Regions from separate parts of the Faecalimicrobium sp. JNUCC 81 genome, predicted to be linked through region 1. Evidence: riboswitches for the same ligand, from Rfam matches in the RefSeq annotation. Region 1 holds a riboswitch; the other holds the start of a gene.
The links. A riboswitch is a leader RNA that binds a small molecule or an ion and turns the genes downstream of it on or off. The one in region 1 is predicted to bind cyclic di-GMP.
Positions count from the first base shown of each region.

Region 2: linked by a shared signal. The riboswitch ahead of JNUCC81_RS05960 (methyl-accepting chemotaxis protein) and the one ahead of flgB (flagellar basal body rod protein FlgB) in region 1 are both predicted to bind cyclic di-GMP.

Region 1 is NZ_CM132203.1:2,762,777-2,770,494, forward strand. Features, by position in the region: gene fliI (flagellar protein export ATPase FliI) at 1-229, opposite strand, end outside; gene JNUCC81_RS13845 (FliH/SctL family protein) at 226-1,002, opposite strand; gene fliG (flagellar motor switch protein FliG) at 986-2,044, opposite strand; gene fliF (flagellar basal-body MS-ring/collar protein FliF) at 2,061-3,620, opposite strand; gene fliE (flagellar hook-basal body complex protein FliE) at 3,643-3,945, opposite strand; gene flgC (flagellar basal body rod protein FlgC) at 3,966-4,370, opposite strand; gene flgB (flagellar basal body rod protein FlgB) at 4,375-4,701, opposite strand; cyclic di-GMP riboswitch class I at 5,191-5,274, opposite strand; gene flgL (flagellar hook-associated protein FlgL) at 5,473-6,657, opposite strand; gene flgL (flagellar hook-associated protein FlgL) at 6,858-7,718, opposite strand, start outside.
Region 2 is NZ_CM132203.1:1,183,604-1,191,321, reverse strand. Features, by position in the region: gene JNUCC81_RS05970 (helix-turn-helix domain-containing protein) at 1-55, opposite strand, end outside; gene JNUCC81_RS05965 (D-serine ammonia-lyase) at 299-1,660, shown strand; gene JNUCC81_RS05960 (methyl-accepting chemotaxis protein) at 1,789-3,855, opposite strand; cyclic di-GMP riboswitch class I at 4,075-4,151, opposite strand; T-box leader at 4,410-4,671, shown strand; gene brnQ (branched-chain amino acid transport system II carrier protein) at 4,780-6,126, shown strand; gene JNUCC81_RS05950 (helix-turn-helix transcriptional regulator) at 6,225-6,875, opposite strand; gene JNUCC81_RS05945 (M20 metallopeptidase family protein) at 6,912-7,718, opposite strand, start outside.

The DNA.
Region 1 (7,718 bases):
TTAATTCTCCAAGTGGCATAAGTATAACATCTCCATCCTTAAATCCTACTACTTCGCAGTCTATCGGATGTTCTAATTGATTGTATATAGTACATAGTTCTCCTACAAAACTTTTGATTCCCTCTACCTCTACAGTAAGTCCAATTATTTTTTTAACTTTTCCCTCAGATCTAATAGCAGGTATATCTTTAACTTTTTTTACTAATCTTTCAAAATCTATATTAATCATAATAACTCCTCTTTTATTTCTTTTAAAACAGAGTCAACTCCAATGATTAATTTCCCTTTAGAAGTTTCTATTATTGCATTTCCCTGCTCAACAGATTCATCACTTAAGACAAATACATCACCATTAATTTTGTAACTTTCTTTAAGCTCTAAAATTTGTTTTTGTAAGCTTTCTTTATATATAGAATTTGTTTTTATAATAAAGTTTTCTTTAAGTTCATATTCTTCAATCACATTAAGTATCATATTATCCATAAAAGATGTTTCTGTAAATTTTTCTCTTAAGACTTGTTCTGCTATGCTTACACTTAATCCTAATATTTGATTTTTATTTGCCTTTAAATATTCAACTACATAGTTTTTAGCTTCTTCTAAAACATTATTAGCATTATTTAATATACTTTCGGCATCTGTTTTTGCTTTTTCAACATTTTCTTCATAGGCTTCTTTATACCCATCTTCATAACCATTTTTACTTCCTTGGCTATAACCTTGCTCATAAGCGTTCTTTTCTATTTCTGAAACTTTATTTTTACTTTCTTCTATAATATTCAAACTCTCTTCATTAGCTTTTGAAATCATTTCTTTATATTTATTTTCTGCTTCTAGAATCTTATTTTTTAGTTCTTCTTCTTTTTTTACAAGTTCTTCTTCTAAATTTTTTTGTTCTTCAATTTTAACTTTGCTAATAATATTATTTTGTAAAGTTATTTTTCCTCTAACATTTATATCTTCAGAACTTATGATTTTACTTTCTCTACATAACGAATTCATCGTCTGAACCTCTAGATAATGTTATTGCACCTTCATCTTCAAGTCTTCTTACTATATTAACAATAGTTTGTTGAGACTCTTCAACTTGTGATATTTTAACTTTACCTAATAAATCAATTTCTTCTTTAAGTGCTTGAGATGCCCTTTGTGATTGATTTTTAAATATAACATTTGCAACATCTTTTGAAGAACCTTTAAGAGCAAATGCAATATCTTTAACGTTAACTTCTTTAAGTATTCTTTGAATAGCTGTGTTATCAAGTCTAACAATGTCATCAAATATAAACATATTCGATTTGATTTCTTCAGCTAACTCACTATCCTTTTGTTCTATGTAGTTGATAATACTCTTTTCTGTTTTTCTATCTACACTACTTAATATATCTACTAGGCTATCAACTCCACCTGAGCTTTCTTTCTCTCTTTGACCTAGTCTTGATAACTTATACTCAACAGCTTTATCTATAGCCTTTATAATATTTGGAGATATTGATGATATACTACCTATTTTTAAAGACACTTCATTTTTTATTTTTTCTGGTAGCTCACTTAAAATCACTGCTGCTTTATCAGGTTGAATATGAGAAAGAATTATAGCTATAGTTTGAGAACTCTCTCCTTGTATACACGAAAGAATTTGTTCTGGTTCAGCTCTTCTAGCTGACATAAATAACTTTGTATAAGCATCATACTTAATCCCCTCTAAAAGCTTATTGGCTCTTTGATTACCTAAAGCACCATTAAGCAATGATTTAGCATAATCTATACCACCTTCTAAAACAAACTCTTTCCCTTTATTAAGTTCTATAAATTCTTGAAGGATTTCCCTTCTTTCTCTAGATCTTACTGTGTGTATATTAGCTATCTCTACACCTATCTTTTGTATCTTTTTGTCAGTTAAATTTTTTATTATATCGGCAGATATATCCGTACCTAAAGTCATTAAAAGAACTGCTGCTTTTCTTGATCCAGTAACTTTCCTTACTTTTGGTATATCGCCTAAGTCAAATGCATTTCCTGATTTACTAATTTCCTTTTCCAAAATAAACAACCACCTTCTACTCGTTTAACCAGCTCTTAATTAACTCTGTTACTTGTTCTGGATTTTCAGAAGCATAATTTCTAACTTCATCTTCTAATGTAATGCTATCATCATCTTCTTCAACGTACTTTAATCTATTTTGTTCCATTTCTTCTAATTTTTGATTTATTAAATCTATTTCATTTTCTTCATCAAATATTTCTTCTTTATTTAAAGCCTTTTTCTTACGTATATACATAGTTGTAAGTACCACTACTAAAAGTAATAATAACGCTCCTACTATAAAACCTGTTATCTTTAACATCTTCTTTATTCCTTCGTCTTCTTTTATCATGTCTAACTTATTATCCTTAGATGAATTCATGTTAAAGTCCATTGATACTACTGCTACATCGTCTCCTCTATCTTTATTCATTCCGATAGTATTAGCTACCATAGTTTCTATTTTTCTTGTTTCTGCTGCTCCTACTTTTCCGTCAATGGCAACTGATGCAGTTATTTTATTTACTTCACCTTGAGCTTTTATAGTCTTAGTCTCTGTTTTTCCAACTTCATATTCTATATTTTCTTCCTTATTATCTAAAGTAGATTTATTGTCCTTACCTACATTATTCATATTATTGTCAACAGCTCCGCCAGTGTTTGCTGCCTCGGTAGTTTTGTTATTGCTTCTTGCTTCTTTTACTATAACTTTATTAGGATCAACTACTGTTTCTGTCTTTTCACTAGTATCGAAGTTTAAATCAGCATTAACAGTTGCTTTTACCTTACCTTTTCCAAAAATAGGTTCTAAAAGTCCAATAATAGATCTTTCTAAGTCTGAGCTTAATTCTTTTTCTGCTTTTCTAGATATATCTAGCCCATTAGAGCTTGCTGCTTTTACTTTTCCATCTTCATCAAATAGTCCCTCTGATAAAAGCTTCATATTTTGATCTACAACTTCTACATTTTGCTTTGGTACATTAGAAGTACTTGCTGAAACTAAAGACATTATCGATCTTATTTGTTCAGATTCTAAGCTTTCTCCAGGCTTTAGGTCAATAGATACAGCTGCCTTTCCTGGTACGCTTTCCTTAGCAAATACAGACTCTTTTCCTTCAGTTATATGTACTCTTGCATTATCAACTTGAGGGAATGTTTTTATTGTTTTTTCAATCTCCCCTTGCGCCATTCTTTGCTTCTTTATTTTGAATTCTTCATCTGTCATACCAAAAGACGAACCTTCATCCATAATTTCAAAACCTTTTGATCCATTAGATATATTATTTGATAGTTCTAGTCTTAATTTATCAACTTCATCTTTAGGTACATATATACTATCACCTTTTATTTTTGTATCAACTTTTTTACTTTCAAGCTCTTTTGTTATAGATGCTGCATCATTAGAATCTAATCCTGAGAAAAGTACTTTATACTTATTCTCTTTTAAATAACCTGTTCCAAATACTACTGCTAATATACCCGCTACCACTGCAACTATAATTGCTATTTTTTTCTCTTTTTTTAGTTCTAGAAACTGTTGTTTTTTAGTGCTTATAAAATCCTTTATTTTTTGTATAATTTCTTTTAAATTCATCTGCATACTCCTTGTCAATAGGCTACAATTGCACCCTATTTACTTCTTGATAAGCCTCATATAGTTTATTTCTAATTTCTAGCATTAGTTGCATTGAAATTTGTGACTCTTGCATTGTTAACATTACGTTATGCATACTTGATCCTTCACCCTTCACTAGACCTTCTATAGAACTATTGGCATTTACTTGATAATCATTGACTTTGTGTATAGCATCTTTTATGATTTGGGAAAAATCATTTTTTTCTTGAGTGTTTACTACTTCATTTTTTATTCCTTTTGCAAATATATTAGAATTTGCCCCTATACTTGTAATTGATTGCATAACTTCCTCCAAATTTATATTTATCTTCCTATTTCTAATGCCTTTGAAATTATATTCTTTTGAGCATTCAAAGTCTCAACATTAGATTCATAACTTCTAATTGCTGATAATACATCTGCTCGTTCTGTAAGAATATCAACATTTGGATATTCAACATATCCTTGAGCATCTGCATCCGGATGATCTGGTTTATATAGTTTTCTTAATGGAGATTTATCTTCTTCTATTGCTACCGTTTTTACACCTAACATCCCTAATTTCTCATCAAAGTTTTCTTGAAATACTGCTACTTTTCGTCTATAAGCTCCCCCATTTTCAGTTCTTGTCGTCTTTAGATTTGCTACATTTGATGATATAGTGTCAATTCTCATTCTTTCTGCTGAAAGTCCACTTGCACTTATTCTCATCCCACTAAAAATATTCATTTAATTACCTCCCTGATATTACACTCTTGATCATTGCTAACTTAATATTAGTTATATTAACTAGGGCATTATATTGAAGAGTTGTCGCTGCCTGATTTACCTTTTCACTTTCTAAATCAACATTATTACCATCTAATCTAACTATTGAAGTATCATCTGCCTTAACCTCTATTTTAGCCTTATCATCCATTTTGCCTTTTAGACTGTCTTCAAAACTCACATACTTTCTTTTATAATTTGGCGTATTTATATTTGCCACATTATTTGAAATAACTTTATTTCTTAAGTCTGTTGCATCTAAACCAACTTTTAATAAATTGTATATACTCATAACTCCTCCTATTTTTTAATCTAAAAAAACTACTCAGAAAGAGTAGTCTATATTATTTCATGGTATTATAATTCGTGTGTAATACAATCCACAAAACTAGAACAAAATTAAAAATACTTTTACACTACACTTTTATATACTTATGTTTGGATTATTCTTCCTAAATCATATCTAATATATATTATAACTCTTTTTTCGAGATAATTGTATGGATTCTAACAAAAATTTACAAATTTTATCAATTTTTATCAATTTTTTCATTTTTTGTCAATATTTTTCATACTTTTTCCTAATATATTTATATTTTTTATCATATTTGTATTTTTTCCGACAAAATATATCAGTTTCTAATTATTTCTCCGTGTTTGTATAAATTTATTATTTTTAAATTTGTTATAGCAATTATAATTAGTAGTTTTAATATAAAAAAAATACTCTGCAGCAGAGTATTTTTTCATATCAAAATGATAACAAAAAGTCTATTAACTCTTCGGCAGCTGGCTGGCATAGTTAAAAACGTTAGCCCCTATAGTTTTGCGTCCCTAGATTTCCCTAGGTTTGCCTATTAAATTTTATTTTTAGTTCTTTTTATACATATTCTAACATCTATGCTTATATTATAACATATTTTCCCATATATATGTACATATATATGGGAAAATATGTACATATATACACTAGAATATAAAAATATTTTTCATTTATTTATAATTAAATCAAAAATAGACATAATTTGGAATTATGTCTATTTTTGTTAAATTGTAACTACAATTATCTTAATAATTGCATTACACCTTCTGGCTGAGATTTAGCTTGAGCCATCATAGCTTGAGAAGCTTGAGTTAATAAGTTTAACTTAGATAAGTTCATCATTTCTTTAGCAACATCTACGTCCCTTATTCTTGATTCTGCTGCTGTTAAGTTTTCACTTGAAGTACTTAAGTTAGATTGAGCAGTTTCTAATCTATTTTGAGTTGCTCCTAAGTTAGCTCTTGAAGTATTTATTGTTTCTAATGCTTTATCTAAAGAATCTATCATAGCTCTAGCTGCAACAGTTCCATCATTTCCTTCTTTGTTCATCTTTTCTATAGCTTTTTTATCAGCACCTAATCCTAAAGATTCTGTATTTACATTTTGTACTTTAACATTAAGTTTTTGAGAATCTGTAGTGTTAGCTCCAACCTGTAAGTTTATAGATTGACCTTTTATATCTCCTTCAGCTGATACTGCTAATTTTTCATCTGTTGATGCCGCTGTCATATCTGCTTTTATAGTAATTTTTATAGTCTCAGTTGAACCTGTTTTCTTTAATGTATAATCTCCTGCTTTTATTTTACCAGTAGCATCTGCACCTACTGAATCTAATTCAAATGTATCAGTAGCTCCAACTTTAAGAGTTATTTTACTTTTACCACCAGTACCAGCAGCAGTAGTTAATTTTACATCACCTTTAAGACCTAATTCTTTTATACCCTCTACAGAGTATTTATCAGCCATACCAGCTTCCATTTTAACATCTATAGTTTTTCCTATTGAATCAGTTCCGTTTAATAAGTTTTTCTTATTGAATTCAGTTGAATCAGCTATTCTGTTTATTTCATCATGTAATTGTGATAATTCTTCTGTTATCTTAGATCTATCTTCTGCAGTGTTAGTTTCATTTGCAGATTGAACAGATAATTCTCTCATTCTTTGAGCTATGTTTCCAACTTCTTCCATAGCACCTTCTGCTGTTTGAACTACTGATATACCATCTTGAGTATTTCTAGATGCTTGTTCTAATCCTCTTAATTGACTTCTCATTTTTTCTGATATTGCAAGACCTGCTGCATCATCTCCAGCTTTGTTTATTCTTTCTCCTGAAGATAATTTATTCATTGACTTACCAGATAATCCTACATTTTTTCCCATTTGGTTTAATGCTATCATAGCATTCATATTAGTGTTTATTCTCATTATGTTACCCTCCTTAGTTTTTTTTAATGACATCCATGTCTTTTAATTTATGTAAAAATACTTAGTTAAGTATCACTTACAATATAATATATCGACATATTTTAATAAAACTTTACACTTTTTTTATTATTTTTTTATAATCAAAATAAAAATAGACATAATTTTAAATTATGTCTATTTTTGTTAAATTGTAGTTACAATTATCTTAATAATTGCATTACACCTTCTGGTTGAGCTTTAGCTTGAGCCATCATAGCTTGAGAAGCTTGAGTTAATAAGTTTAACTTAGATAAGTTCATCATTTCTTTAGCAACATCTACGTCTCTTATTCTTGATTCTGCTGCTGTTAAGTTTTCACTTGAAGTACTTAAGTTAGATTGAGCAGTTTCTAATCTATTTTGAGTTGCTCCTAAGTTAGCTCTTGAAGTATTTATTGTTTCTAACGCTTTATCTAAAGAATCTATCATAGCTCTAGCTGCAACAGTTCCATCATTTCCTTCTTTGTTCATCTTTTCTATAGCCTTTTTATCAGCACCTAATCCTAAAGTTTCTGTACTTACATTTTGTACTTTAACATTAAGTTTTTGAGAATCTGTAGTATTCGCTCCAACTTGTAAGTTTATAGATTGACCTTTTATATCAGTTTCAGCTGATGTTGCTATTTTAGCTTTAGCTGCTACTGCTGTAACAGCTTCTTTCATAGTAACTGTTATAGTATCAGTACTAGCTGTATCTTTTAAAGTGAATACTGATCCTGCAGCTATATCATGGGCTGCTGTACCTACACCATCTACTTCAAAAGTCTTTCCTCCAACTTCTAAAGTAATTTTATTTTTAGCACCACTATCTGCTATAGTTAATTCAACATCTCCTTTAAGTCCTAATGCTTCTAAACCATCTACAGAGTATTTATCAGCAGCTGCAGCTTCCATTTTAACATCTATAGTTTTTCCTATTGAATCAGTTCCGTTTAATAAGTTTTTCTTATTGAATTCAGTTGAATCAGCTATTCTATTTATTTCATCATGTAATTGTGATAATTCTTCTGTTATCTTAGATCT
Region 2 (7,718 bases), 1.6 Mb from region 1:
ATTCTTTTCCTTTTCTGTATTCTGAAATATTTTTTGATATATCTACTTCATTCATTTACAAACTACCTCATTTTTACGTATTTTAAATTATTATTAGATAATTATATCAGTATAGGCTATTTTGTGCAATTTGATTAAATTCTATTTACTTAAATCCAAAATAATTAAATATCATTGACTATAATAAAAAAACATGCTAGTATTTATTAAAACATACTTAATTTATTAAGTTAAAATTAAATATTATTTAACTAATGGTATTTAAATCTATATAATATTAAGATAAGGATGGTTAATTATGGCTAATTCAAAAGTATTAAACAAAGAAATCTCAACTTGGATAGAAGAATATCCATTATTACAAGAAATAATAAATTTAAAGGAAACATTATGGATAAATCCACAACATAGCAACTTTGAAGAAGGAATTAAAAATGTTTCTCTATCTGATGATGACGTATTAGATGCAGAGAAAAGATTAGATAGATTTGCTCCATATATAGCAAAAGTATTCCCAGAAACGATACCAGAAAATGGAATAATAGAGTCTCCAATAGCTAAAATAGATAATATGAAAGCTAAATTAGAAGAAATATGCAAAGAGGAACTTGCAGGAAATCTCTTATTAAAATGTGATAGTCACCTTAAAGTTTCAGGATCTATAAAAGCTAGAGGTGGTATATATGAAGTTTTAAAACGCGCAGAAGATTTAGCTTTAGGAAACAACATAATTACATTAGAAGATAACTATGAAAAGCTAGATAGCGATGAAGTTAGAGCATTTTTCTCTAATTACTCTGTAGTAGTAGGATCAACTGGAAATTTAGGGTTAAGTATAGGTATAATGAGTGCCAAACTTGGTTTCAAAGTTACTGTTCATATGTCAGCAGATGCAAGACAATGGAAAAAGGATCTTTTAAGAAGCAGAGGTGTAGAGGTTATAGAATACGAATCTGATTACAGTAAAGCTGTTGAAGAAGGTAGAAAGCAAGCTGAAGCAGATGCTAGTAGCTACTTTGTAGATGATGAAAATTCCAAAAATTTATTCTTAGGATATTCAGTAGCAGCTAAAAGATTAGATAAACAGCTAAAAGATATGGGTGTAAAAGTAGATAGCAATAATCCACTATTTGTATATTTACCATGCGGAGTTGGTGGAGGTCCTGGTGGAGTTGCTTTTGGGCTTAAGCTTTTATACAAAGATAATGTACATTTCTTCTTTGCAGAACCAACACATTCTCCATGTATGATGATAGGTTGTATGACTGGAGAACATGATAATGTATCTGTTCAAGAATTCGGAATAGATAATATAACTGCAGCAGATGGATTAGCAGTAGGTAGAGCTTCTGGATTTGTTGGTAAAACTTTAGAAAAATTAATGAGTGGATGCTACTCAATTACAGATGAAAATATGTACAGGCTATTAACTAAAATGGCTGATAGTGAAAAAATATTCTTAGAACCTTCAGCACTTGCTGGTGTTCCAGGTATTGTAAATATACTTACATCTGAAGAAGGTAAAAAATATTTAAGAGATAACAACCTTGAAGACAAATTAAACAACATAACTCATATTGCATGGGCAACTGGAGGAAGTATGGTCCCAAAAGATATGATGGATGAATATTATAATAAAGGTGTCTCATTACTTAAATAAAAATAATAAACTCATTTTATGGATTTTAATAGTATTTAATGTTACAAATATAAAGACCATATTGACTACTTAGTCAATACGGTCTTTATTAATTTTAATTATGAATAGTTATACTACTCACAATTAATTTAGAATTCTTCACTATCAAATAACATTTTGCTATCAAAGTATTTATTCTTTTCTTCTTTTAGATTAAATTTATGAAGAAGTTCTTCTAACATTTGAGCCTGACTTGATAATTCTTCACTTGCAGCAGCACTTTCTTCAGAAGTTGCTGAGTTTGTCTGCACAACAACAGATATTTGTTCTACACCAATATTTACTTGGTTTATATGTTCTGCTTGTTCATTACTTGCATCTGCAATTTCTTGTATAACTTCTGCTGACTCTTTTGCTCCATTAACAACTTCTTCAAGAGATTTTGCAGTTTCTGAAACTATTACAGTTCCATTTTTTATTGCTATAATCGATCTTTCAATTAGCTCCGCTGTATCTTTTGCGCTTTGTGCAGATTTTGCTGCAAGGTTTCTAACTTCATCGGCAACAACAGCGAATCCTTTACCAGCTTCTCCAGCACGTGCTGCTTCTACAGCTGCATTAAGAGCTAATATATTTGTTTGGAATGCTATTGAATCAATATTTTTTATTATATTTCCAATTTCATTCGATGTATTGCTAATTTCATCCATTGCTGCAATCATCTCTTGCATTTGCTTTTTACCTTTATCAGTAGCAATGCTTGATTTTACAGATATTTCTTTTGCTATTTCTGCATTTTGTGCAGTTTGCTTTATTTGTTCTGATACTTCATTTATAGTTGCTGAAAGTTCTTGGATTGAACTTGACTGTTCTGTAGCACCTTGAGAAAGTACCTGTGCACCTTCTGCTACTTGATTTGCACCAATTGCAACTTGTTCACCAGAAACATTTATTTGTGTTAAAGTACTATTTAAACTATCTACAATTTTATCTAAAGCTATTAACATAGGCTCAAAATCATTTACAAATAAATCACCTAATCTATCCTCATCTATATCAACATCTAAGTTACCATTACTAATTTCAGATAGTATATTTGTTAGTGTATTTATCATTTCTCTAAAATCAGTAACTATTTTACCTGTAGCATCTGCTACTAGACCTATTTCATTATCCTCATCTATAACTGGTATCTCTGAATTTAAATCACCTTCAGCCAATTTTTTCAATCTTTCACTACATTCCTTTAATGGATTTCCTATTTTATTAGAGAACTTTATTGCTACAATAAATGCTATAATTGTAAATATTATAGATAATATAACTGTAATCATTATTGAAGTATACATTTGGCCAAGGAAATCATTTTTATTTATCATTACACCTACACCCCAATTATCACTATCTTTTACTGGAGCATATCCTAAAATCCAATCATCTCCTCTTAAATCTACATCAGTGTATCCTGTTTTTCCTGAAATAAGCTTTTTATCAGCTTCTGCAAAAGGTAATAAATCCTTATTTGTTGCTGATTCTTTTATAGTATTTTCTTCACCGATAAGACTAGTATCTCTATGAGCAATTGTTGTTCCTTCATGGTTAAGAAGATAAGCATAACTATTTTTACTTATTTTTATGTTATTAACAATTTCATTTAAGAAGTCTTTGTCTGGGTCAAAAGTTACAACCCCTACTATTTTACTACCTTGTACTCCATTTTCCCAAATAGGTGCTGAAACTACAAGTGTAAGATTTCCTGTCACTTGACTTACAACAGGACTACTCATATAAGCTTTTCCTTCCATAGATATTTTAAAATAATCTCTTCCAGAATAATCTTTTCCACTAAAAAGATCCTTACCATTTGCATCTAAAATTTGACCTAATGATAATCCATATAGCTTTTCCTGTCTAGTTATAATACTTTGTTTTTCTTCTAAGTTCACCTTAGGATCTGAGAGTTCTTTTATAATACCTGTTTGAATTGCTGCATTTTTAAGATTTGTAATTTTTTGAGAAACAGTTTCAGCAGCTTGTTTAGTAGTCTCTACTGCTGTTTTAGATAAAATGCTGTTAGAAGTCTTATAATTTAAAAAACTTGTAATAGCTCCTAAACATATACAGCAAATAACTGCAAAACACACAATTGTTAAAGCAAGTTGAGTTTTTATACTTTTGTTTTTTTCTTTACTTTTTTCTCTTAATTTAAAATTCATTTTTCATTTTTTCCCCTTTATTATTTTGCTTTATCTGTTAATTTATCAGCACTACTAACATAATTAACTATTTAAGGCTTAGTTATTTTATTATTTAATCACTCCTCACACATTAAAATATTATAGTTATTAAAACCCACTTACATAATACAAAAATAAAAGAGCATCAACATAAACCAGTTAATACTCTTCTTCTAAAATACAAATAAGATACAAAATTTATGCAACTGGCTGACTTAAAAAAAGTCCCTATAGCTTTGCGTCGCCGAATCACTTCGGGTTTGCTAATTTAATTTTATTTTATATTTAATTTTACATTTTATATTAACATGAATGGTAATTTTTGTAAATATTTAAGGTATTATATATATTTATATTATTTTCTTAATATGATCGCAAAAAATTGTAATTTTATTTACTTAATTAATATATTTTTTATGTACTTTAGAAATTAATTGATTATTTGAAAAAATATAAAAATATAAAAAATTTAATTTTTTATGTTGACATAAGTAAAAATAGTCTATATTATTAGATTAATAAATTTTTTAAAAACAAATTCTATGAAGAGAAAAAGTAAGTATTCTTTTGTTCCACAGAGAGTTGGTGTTTGCTGAAAACCAATGTTCAAATTATACTGAAAAATCATCTCTGAGAAGCAATGCTGAACGTATTTTCAGTAAGTATTGCCGGTATCTTCCACCGTTAAAAGGTAAGCGTATTGATAGATACGTAACTGAGAGCCAAAAATAGGTTTATTTTTTATAACCTTAATTTTTGGAACTAGGGTGGTAACGCGGATAATCCGTCCCTTGTATTTTACAAGGGGCGGTTTTTTTGTTTTTGAAAGGGGGAATTTTAATGGACATTGAAGGTGAAATAATGAAGTACTGAAAAATATAATTAAAACAGGAGGATATAAAAATGAACGATTTATCAAAAAAAGATTTATTACTTACAGGCTTAATGCTTTTTTCTTTATTCTTTGGAGCAGGAAACTTAATATTTCCACCATTTCTTGGGCAATCAGCAGGAGATAATACATGGATAGCAATGGCATCATTTTTTATAACAGCAGTTGGATTTCCGATATTAGGTGTAATTGCTGTTGCTAAGTCAGGTGGATTAACTAACTTAGCTAAGAAAGTTAATAATAGTTTTGCAATAATATTTACTATTTTAATATATTTATCAATAGGACCGGGTTTAGGTATCCCAAGGGCTGGAAGTCTACCTTTTGAAATGGTGGTATCACCATATTTACCAGAAAGTGTACCAAAATCTTTAGCATTATTCTTATTTACACTTGTATTCTTTTTAGTAGCATATTGGCTTTCACTATCTCCAACAAAATTGGTAAATCGTATGGGTAAAGTATTAACTCCAACTTTATTACTATTAATACTTGTTATTTTTCTAGGGTCTTTATTTAGACCACTAGGCAGCTACGGAGAAGCTAGCAAAGATTATGTAACTAATCCATTAGTCAAAGGATTTTTAGATGGGTATTTAACTATGGATACTATAGCGGCTTTAAATTTTGGTATAGTTATAGCATTAGCAATAAAATCTAATGGAGTAAAGGATGAAAAAGCTGTCGTTTCAGCAACTATAAAAGCAGGACTTATAGCAGGTACTTTACTAGTAATAATATATTCATTACTTGCTCACCTAGGAGCTACTAGTGGTTTTAAATTTGGAGCTACTGAAAATGGAGCACAAACTTTAACAAATGTTACAACATATATTTTTGGTAAACCAGGAGCATTATTATTAGCCGTTACATTTACATTAGCTTGCTTAACAACTAGTGTTGGCCTTATAAGTTCTTGTAGTCAATACTTTGCTACACTTACTGATAAAGTATCTTATAAGTCTTGGGTTAGAATATTATCTATCTCTAGTATGACTCTTGCTAATCTAGGATTAACAAAAATACTAGCTGTATCAGTACCTCTATTAAATGCAATATACCCAATCTCAATAATGCTTATAGTACTATCAATGTTTGATAAGTTTATAAAAGAAAATACTTTAGTTTACAAGTTTACAATACTATTTACTGGTATAGTAAGTGTTGTTGATACTTTAGGTCAGGTAGGAATAAAAGTAAGTTACATTTCAGATTTATTCAGTAAATTACCTTTATATTCTCAAGGGTTAGGTTGGGTAGTACCTGCAATAATTGGAATCCTTTTAGGATTAGGAACAATGTATTTAAAACCTAGTTTAATTAAAAATGAAGTTAATAAAAGCGGAAATTTAGAATAAATAAATTATAAAAATAAAAAAGGCTATAATTATAAAATTATAGCCTTTTAATTAATCTTAAGAACAAAACCTTTATTGTATCCATATTAAATATATACTTAAATAAATTTAGCTATTTTTTTATTATCTATATAACTAATTATAGTGCCATGATAACGTTTCTTACACTCTACAGCCTTAGAAATTTTATCAATTAAAATTAACTTATATTCTTCATCACAGCAATACAAGCATAGTCCTTCTTTTTTTAAGACATAAGAAATTGGAAATACTTCAACTTTACGTTCCTCTATTTCTAACTCTAGAAAAGATTTATTATCTAAAGATTTATTAATTTCATCGCATATTTTATTTTCAGTACTAAATTTATTTTCATATAAATCTATTATAAGCTTCTCTTTGAGATTATTTAAAATTCTAGAACATCTATCAGAATCAACAAGAGTAAATTTATCAATAAGAAAAGATTTTTTTATATTTTCACTTATATTTTCAGATATATATAGTGCTAATATTAAAGATTCATAGTCACTGTCTGTTAGAATATACTTAGCTATTATATAATTTCTATCTAAATCTACTCCTCCATTAACACCTCTATATGTTATTATAGGAATTCCAAGTAATGATAATTTATCTAAGTCCCTTTGTATAGTTTTCGTTGATACTTTAAACATTTCAGATAGTTCTTTAATTGTAGTCTTAGAATTATTTTTTAATAAGTAGAATAATATATCTAATAATCTCATCGCCGCATCCTTCCAAATTACTAATAAACTAATATTTTATTTATTATTTTTTAACCACATAATGGCACTATACGCATGCATAGCTGCTCCTGTAACCATTATATCCTCATTGAATACTACTTGTTCGTTATGCATCGGTAACCCATATAAAGGATTTTCTTGCTTTGTACCTGCACCTAACATAAAATAAACACTCGGCACCTCATATGAATAAGAGGCAAAATCTTCTGATCCCATGCCTCCACCTTCGAATGAAATAACTGACTTTTCACCAACTAAATCTTTTATATAAGATGCAACTTCGTTTGCTAAATTTCTATCATTAATTAGCGATGGTACTGATGATAACTCTATTAATTGAGCTTTTCCTCTAAACATTTTAGCTGTAGAATTTACTATCTCATTCATTCTATTGAATATAAATTCGCCTATTTCTTTCTCTAAACTTCTAATGGTTCCTTCCATAACTACTTCTTCTGGTATTATATTTGGAGCTTCTCCTCCAACAAATTTTCCTATAGTTACTACGGCAGGTTTAGTTGCTGATATTTCTCTACTTATTATTTCTTGTAAAGATAAATAAATATGAGCTGCTATATTTATTGGATCTACTCCTGTTTCTGGCATTGCTCCATGGCATCCATTTCCTTTTACAACTATTCTAAATCTATTACATCCAGCTATACTAATTCCTAATCCATATAGTATCGTATTTAAAGGTGTTCCAGAGTGTACATGCATTGCCATAGCTGCATCAACCTTTGGATTTTTAAGCACACCTGCATTTATCATACTTTTAGCTCCGGTGAATCCTTCTTCATCCGGTTGAAATACTAACTTAAC